Regions from separate parts of the Massilia luteola genome, predicted to be linked through region 2. Evidence: predicted binding sites of a transcription regulator. Region 2 holds the regulator's gene; the other holds the start of a gene.
What was found. Region 2 encodes FliA, which starts transcription of late flagellar genes. Its sites were predicted from a motif close to CTAAAGTTTNNNNNNNNNNNGCCGNTA; they were not measured.
Positions count from the first base shown of each region.

Region 1 (3,684 bases), on a different contig from region 2:
CCGTTCCCGAGCCTGCTGCTGTGCCCGCGCGCAAGGGCGCCGTTCACGCGTCCGCGCCGCTGCCGGTGTCGGATGCCGTCCTGCTCGCCCAGGTGGAGCGGGCACGGGCCGCGGCCGGGGCCGAAGCGCCGCCGCGGCCCGCGCACATCCCGGCGCGGCGGCCGTATCCGGCACCCGTCGCCACGGCACCTGTCGCCAGGGCGCCCGCGCTGCCGGTCGCGCACCAGGACGCCCATCCGCAGGCCTGCGCGATCCCGTCCGGAGAGGCCCAGGCCTGCGCGGCCCTCGGCGCGAAGAACGACGAGTTGCGGTCCCGGCTCGGCCAGGTCGAGGACCGGATGAAGAAATTGCAGGTGTCGCTGGGCGTTTCCGGCGCAGCCCAGCCGCCGGCGGGGCCGGAGACCAAAACGGCGCCGGCCGGGGCCGTGCCCGCCGCTGCAGCCCAGGCCGCGTCAGCCCCGGTCGCAGCAGTCCCGGTCGCGCCAGCGCCCGCCAAGGATGACGCGGTTGCCGCCGCACGCGAACAGCCGAAGCCTATCGTGCCGGCCGGCCCGCGCCCCATCCATTCGATCAAGCCGCTCATGCCGCACAAGTCCAAGGCGCCGCCCCCGGACGAGGGTTTGCCGTGGGGCTGGATCGGCGCCGCCATCGGCGTGCTGGCATTGGCGCTGGGCGGGGCGGGCGCGTTCGTCGTCTTGCGCCGGCGCAGGGCCGGCGGCGTGGCGCCCGCCGCGGCCGAGGCCCCGGGCGCCGCGCCGCCTGGCGTCATCGACAAGCTCAAGGCACGCTTTGCCGCACGCACCCGGGCGCCGCAGGCGGAGGCGCCGGAACGCCGGGCGAACGAGCCCGCCGAGCCGACGCTCGAGTGAACCGGCCCGTGTTCAAAATCTTCGTGCGAGTCGTCTACACAAGTCCGATTTTTGCGTTATACTGCGTTTCGATGATGTTTTGATCACAGATCAGGAGATCATAAAAACGGCTCAGGGTCCGCCGCAGCCACCACCGATGGCGTGGCGCGGGGTTGGACGATCGCTGACGAAGTGCCTGAGTCCGGAAGCGGTTCGCCTGCCGACAGTGGCAGGTGGACGCCGGAGGCAACCGGCAAGAGGCGACGCCAGGGGATGCCTGGTGCTCGCTCTCCCCCAATTCTGGCCCGCGCAGACGACCGACGTCGCTGCGCGGGTTTTTCGTTTGGCGGTGGCGTTGCCGGGCGCGTGGGGCCCATGCCCGGATTGGCGCTGCCGTGGCGTGTCGCCCGATCGGGCGATTTGTTGCTTGTCTAGAAAGCAAAAAGCCCCTTGGACCGCGGTCGAAGGGGCTCTGGAGCGGGAGGCGGGTGGATCAGTGGGCCGGGCTCAGGGCGCGGTCCAGCTGGCCCATCCAGGGCTCGGTGATGTCGCGCACGGCGCGGTCGTTGGCCATGATCTGCTTGAGCAGGTCGATCTTGCGCTTGCGCTCGACGCCGGCCAACGGCGGCACGCCGCTTTTCGCCGCGCTGGCCTGCAGGGCGCACTGGGTTTCCAGGCGGGCGAGTCCGTCCCAATCCCCTTCGCGCGCCGCCACGGCCATGCGGCTGCTCAGTGCGGCGATGTTTTCATACATGGCGAGGACTTCGTTGGACGTCATGACTGCGCTCCACTATCGGGACAACCACCGGCCGGATTACCGGTTGTCTGCCTTTTACGGCAGGGTTTTGGAGAACTTTAGGGTTTTCGAAAGATTTTTTTGAAATTTTTTTCGGGACGGCGCGTTATAGTGCTCGCCGGCGCGTGCCGCTCCGCCGCTGCGCGCCGACGAGACCAATGAACTCTAGAAAAGGGACACCATGAACATCAGCTGGACACCGATCAAGACCGCCATCGTCGTTGCGTTCGCAATGACGATGGCCGGCACCGCGCTCGTTACCACAAGCGCGAGAGCATCCGGGCAGACTCCGCCCGCGGCCGCAGGGGCCGGGACCACCGCCGGGACACCCCAGGCCGCCTTGCGGCCAGGCGATGATTTCTTTACCTGGGCCAACAAGGACTGGCTCGCCAAGACCGCCATCCCCGAGGACCGCAGCCGCTGGGGCGCGATGGACAACCTGGCGGAAGACACGAACCAGCGCATCGTCAAGCTGATCGAAGGCGTGGGCGACGACAAGAAAGCCGGTCCGGAGGCGCGCAAGGTCGCCGACTACTACAACGCCTACATGGACGAGGCCGCAATCGAGGCGCGCGGCGCGGCGCCCCTGAAGCCGGCGCTGGCGCAGATCGCCGCCATCAAGGACAAGGCCGGCCTCGTGCGCGTGCTGGGCGCGTCCGTGCGCGCGGACGTCGATCCGCTGAACAATACGCACTTTGCCACCGAAAACATCTTCGGCCTGTGGGTGGCGCCCGGCCTGCACGACCCGGCGCACAACTGGCCGTATCTGCTGCAGGGCGGGCTGGGCATGCCGGACCGCGCCTATTATCTGGACAACAACGAACGCATGGCCGGCCTGCGCACGCAGTACCAGAAGCACATCGCCGCCATGCTGAAACTGGCCGGCTATGCGACGACGGATGCGGACGCCGACGCGCGCGCCGCGAAGATATTCGCGCTCGAGGTCGACATCGCCAACGCCCACGGCACCCGCGCCGACTCGGCCGACGTGCTGAAAGCCGACAACACGTGGACCCGCAAGGACTTCGCCGCCAACGCCCCGGGCCTGGACTGGGATGCGTTCTTCAAGGCCGCGCGCCTTGCCGATCAGGACAAGTTCACCGTCTGGCATCCGTCCGCCGTAAAAGGCGAGGCGGCGCTCGTCGGCAAGACCGACCTGGCCACGTGGAAGGATTATCTTGCCTTCCACACCATCAACCGCATGGCCAACGTCTTGCCCAAGGCGTTCGTGGAGCAGCGGTTCGCGTTCTACGGCAAGGCACTGTCCGGCACGCCGCAGCAATCCGCGCGCTGGAAACGGGCGCTGGGCGCGACGAACGAGGCGCTGGACGAGGCCGTCGGCAAGCTCTATGTGGCGAAATATTTTCCGGCCGACAATAAGGCGCAGCTGCAGCGGATGGTCGCCAACATCGTGACGGCGTTCGGCAAGCGCATCGACAAGCTCGACTGGATGGCGCCCGCCACCCGCGCCCAGGCCAAGGAAAAACTCAGGACGCTGTACGTGGGCGTCGGCTATCCGGACAAGTGGAAATCGTATGCCGGTCTCAAGGTCGAACCGAAGGATGCGTTCGGCAACGCGCTGCGCGCCGACGCCTTCCACACGGACCAGGAACTGGCGAAACTGCACGCGAAGCCGGACCGCACGGCGTGGTCGATGCCGCCGCAGCTCGTCAACGCCGTCAACCTGCCGCTGCAGAACGCGCTGAACTTCCCGGCCGCGATCCTGCAGCCGCCGTTCTTCGATCCGAAGGCGCCGGACGCCGTCAACTACGGCGCGATCGGCGCCATCATCGGCCACGAGATCAGCCACAGCTTCGACGACCAGGGCTCCCAGTTCGACGCCCAGGGCCGCCTGCGCGACTGGTGGACGAAGCAGGACATGGAGCACTTCAAGGCCGCGTCGCACAAGCTCGTCGAGCAGTACAACGCGTACAAGCCTTACCCCGACCTCGCCGTCAACGGCCAGCTGACCCTGTCCGAAAACCTGGCGGACCTGGCCGGCCTGGAAGCGTCGTACGATGCCTACCGCGCCGCCGCCGG
Region 1 covers NZ_JAXOFN010000031.1:62,200-65,883, forward strand. Annotated here, with positions in the region: gene U9J41_RS24410 (FimV/HubP-related protein) at 1-869, shown strand, start outside; gene U9J41_RS24415 (flagellar protein FliT) at 1,342-1,626, opposite strand; gene U9J41_RS24420 (M13 family metallopeptidase) at 1,826-3,684, shown strand, end outside.
Region 1: the regulator FliA is predicted to act here: its motif matches at 1,681-1,707, upstream of U9J41_RS24415 (flagellar protein FliT).

Region 2 (3,684 bases):
CTTCGATCCCGTGCGGATCGTCCTTGAGCAGGTCGGCGACGGTGCGCAGGGTTTCCTGGGCCGGGGGCGTCAGCGCGGCGTCGCCTTCGTCGAACAGGACGCTGGCATTGATCTCCAGCGTGACGCCGCGCGCCGTCTGCGTCACGCGCACCTTGCCGCTGTTCACGAGGGGTTTCAGGATGCTGTCCAGCTTCTTCGCCAGCAGGTCGAGGCGCGCACGGTCGCGCTTGGCCTCTTCCGCCCGTTTGTGGGCGAGGATGTTCGACAGGGGCAGCGCGTCGACCTCGACCATGGTATTCGTCCGGTTCGCGGCGCCGCGGCCGCCGAACGCATCGCCCAGCGCTTCCGACAGCACCGTGTACTTGCCGATATTAACCACGGACACTGCGTACATGACGACGAAGAACGCGAACAGCAAGGTGATGAAGTCGGCGTAGGAAATCAGCCAGCGCTCGTGGTTCTCGGTGTCCTGTTCGTACGGTCGGCGGCGCGCCATGGCTGCGGAATCAGTGCTGCGCCAGCAGGCACGCCACGCGCTCTTCGATCACGCGCGTGTAGTCGCCGGTGGCGATGTCGTGGAAGACATCGGTGAGGATCTCGTACTGGGTCACGCGCTCGGCGACGATGCCCTTGATCTTGTTGCCGACCGGGTAGAAGAACAGGTTCGCGAGGCCGACGCCGTACACGGTCGAGACGAACGCGACGGCGATGCCGGCGCCCAGGCGCGACGGGTCGGACAGGTTTTCCATCACGTGGATCAGGCCCAGCACGGCGCCGAGGATGCCGACCGTCGGCGCATAGCCGGCCGCCGATTCCCAGATGCGCGCGGCTTGCCGTTCGCGGAATTCGTAGGTGTTGATTTCCGTGTCGAGCAGGCTGCGCAGCTTGTCCGGCTGGATGCCGTCGACGACGAGGCGCAAGCCCTTCTGGATGAACGGATCGGCCTTCGCCACATACTGTTCGAGCGACAGCAGCCCGTCGCGCCGTGCCGACAGGCTCCACAGGTTGATCTCGCGTGCGAGCGCCTGGCGGCGGTCGGGCGGCGTGATGAACACCCAGCGCAGCATGCGCACGCCGCGCACGAACGCCTGCGCCTTGGTCTGCAGCAGCACGGCGCCGAACGTGCCGACGACGACGATCGCGAACGCGGCCGGCTGGATCAGCGAGGAGAATTTGCCGCCGTCGAGCGTGTGTCCAACGAAGACCCCGGCCAGCGCCAGTGCGAGGCCGAGCAGGCTGGTCAGGTCCACGAACGCTCCCGCAGATAGGTACGCAGGCGCGCCACGGCCTGGGTGTGCAGCTGCGAGACGCGCGATTCCGACACGCCCATCACGGCGCCGATTTCCTTGAGGTTGAGTTCCTCTTCGTAGTACAGGCCCATCAGCATCTTCTCGCGCGGCGGCAGCGCATCGATGGCGTCGATGACGGTCTGGCGGAAGTCCGTGTCGAGCAGGCTCTTGAGCGGATCGTCGTCGTCCACGGCATAGCGGTCGAGGAAACTGTCGCTGCCCTCTTCGTCATGGAAATCCTCGTAGTAAACGAGCTGGTGGCCGCCGGAATCGCCCAGCAGGTCCTGGTAATCGGCCAGCGACAGCTTGAGCGACTTCGCCACTTCGGATTCGCTGGGCGGACGACCCAGCTGCTGCTGCAGCGCAGCCATGGCCTGCTCGACCTTGCGCATATTGGCGCGCGTGGAGCGCGGCATCCAGTCGCTGCTGCGCAGCTCGTCCAGCATGGCGCCGCGGATGCGCAGCACCGCATAGGTCTCGAACTGCGCGCCGTGGTTCTCCTCGTAGCGGTTGATCGCATCGAGCAGGCCCATCATGCCTGCCTGTACCAGGTCATCGACTTCGACGGACGGCGGGAGCTTGGCCTTCATCTGGTGGGCGAGACGCTTCACCAACGGCATGTGCTCCGTCAGCAGAGAGTTCTTGTCCGCTTTCCCTTTGACCGTGTACATGGTTCCAGTGATTGGTTAATCATTGCCGCTTCAAGCGGCCCGTCCCTGCTGGATGCCCGTGCGCGCGAAGCGCCCGGCCAGGCGGCGGAAAGCCACCGAAGCGCCGGCCAGCGGGAATGCGTCGACCACGGCGCGCCCGAGGCGCGCGGCGCGGTGCAGGTACTCGTCCGCCGGCACGGAGCCCATGGAGCTCAGCGTTACCGCCAAGTAACGAGTTGCCGCAGATGACATATTATCGTATACCACCTTCGCCTCGGCTTCGGTAGCGCCGGTGACAAGAATACCGAACGGACGGCGGCCGAGCTGCTGCGACAGCCGCTTGATCAACGCATACGCGTTCGTGATCGACGTGGCGCTCGTCGACACCTGCACGACGATCTCGGACGTGGCCATGATCGGCACGGAGAACGTGCCATCCTGGGAAAATTCCCCGTCGACGATCACGATGCTGCCGGACGATTGCTGGACCAGCACGTCGAAGGCTTTGGCCAGACGCCGCATCTCATCCGCTCCCCCCGCGCTCCCCGTCGTCCCCGCGCTTCCCGTCGCCCCCGCGAAGGCGGGGGCCCAATCTTGCTGGCGCACCCTGCTGTTCGAAGACACTTGGGTTCCCGCCTGCGCGGGAACGACGGAAGGATGCGCGCGCACGGCGGAAGGATGCGCCGGGACGGCGCCGTGCGCCATCTTCACCACGGAGAATCCCTGCGGCACCGGATGGATCACCTGGTTCAGCGCGCATTCCTGGCGCGCCACCTGCAGCAGGCTGGGGCTGCGGTCGACGCCGAGGCGCTGGGCCACGCCGTAGTCGCGCGTGCAGGCGTCCACGATCATCACGTCATTGCCGGACTGGGCCAGCGAAGCGCCCAGGTTGACGAGCATGGCGCCCTTGTCATCCTCGGGCGTGGCGGAAAGAAAGGTCACGATGCGCGGCTTGGGGCCCGCCAGCATCCGGCGCAGGCCCTCCGCCTGGTCGAAGTCGAAACTAGCCAACGTACACCTCGCGCAGCGAACGGTCGTTGTTCAGGTTGCCGAGGCCGGCCATCATCAGCGGCAGGTCGGCATCTTGCAATTGGGCGGCGGCGTCGCGCTTGTTGCGGAAGGCGCGGTCGACGAGCATCGCGCGGTCGGCCAGGTGCAGGTCTTCCGGCACGCGCTGGCCGGTGGAGATGTAGTACAGGTTCAGCTTCTGGCGCACGAGCACGTCCAGCACGTTGCCGATCGATGCGGCCTCGTCCAGCTTGGTCATGATGCAGCCGGCCAGGCCGGTGCCCTGGTAGGCGCGCACGACTTCGTTGAGGGTCTCGTTGGTCGACGTCGCGTTCAGGCACAGCAGGCGCTTCACGTCGGCGCCAGACTCCGTCAGCATGGCGACCTGCTCCGTCACCATCTGGTCGCGCTGCGACATGCCGATCGTGTCGATCAGCACCGTGTGCTTGTTGCGCAGTTCCTTGAGGGCGATGCGCAGGTCGGCCTCGTCCTTCACCGAGTGCACCATCACGCCCAGTATCTTGCCGTAGATGCGCAGTTGTTCGTGGCCGCCGATACGATAGGCGTCCGTCGTGATCAGCGCCAGCTTTTCCGGACCGTGGCGCATGACGCAGCGCGCCGCCAGCTTGGCGGTGGTCGTCGTCTTGCCGACGCCGGTCGGGCCGACCAGCGCGAACACGCCGCCGCGGTCGAGGATGGCATCCTCGTCGGCCATCGTCGTGATGTTGCGCGACAGG
Region 2 covers NZ_JAXOFN010000019.1:86,289-89,972, forward strand. Annotated here, with positions in the region: gene motD (flagellar motor protein MotD) at 1-496, opposite strand, end outside; gene U9J41_RS19115 (flagellar motor protein) at 507-1,250, opposite strand; gene U9J41_RS19120 (RNA polymerase sigma factor FliA) at 1,241-1,960, opposite strand; gene U9J41_RS19125 (MinD/ParA family ATP-binding protein) at 1,991-2,950, opposite strand; gene flhF (flagellar biosynthesis GTPase FlhF) at 2,943-3,684, opposite strand, start outside.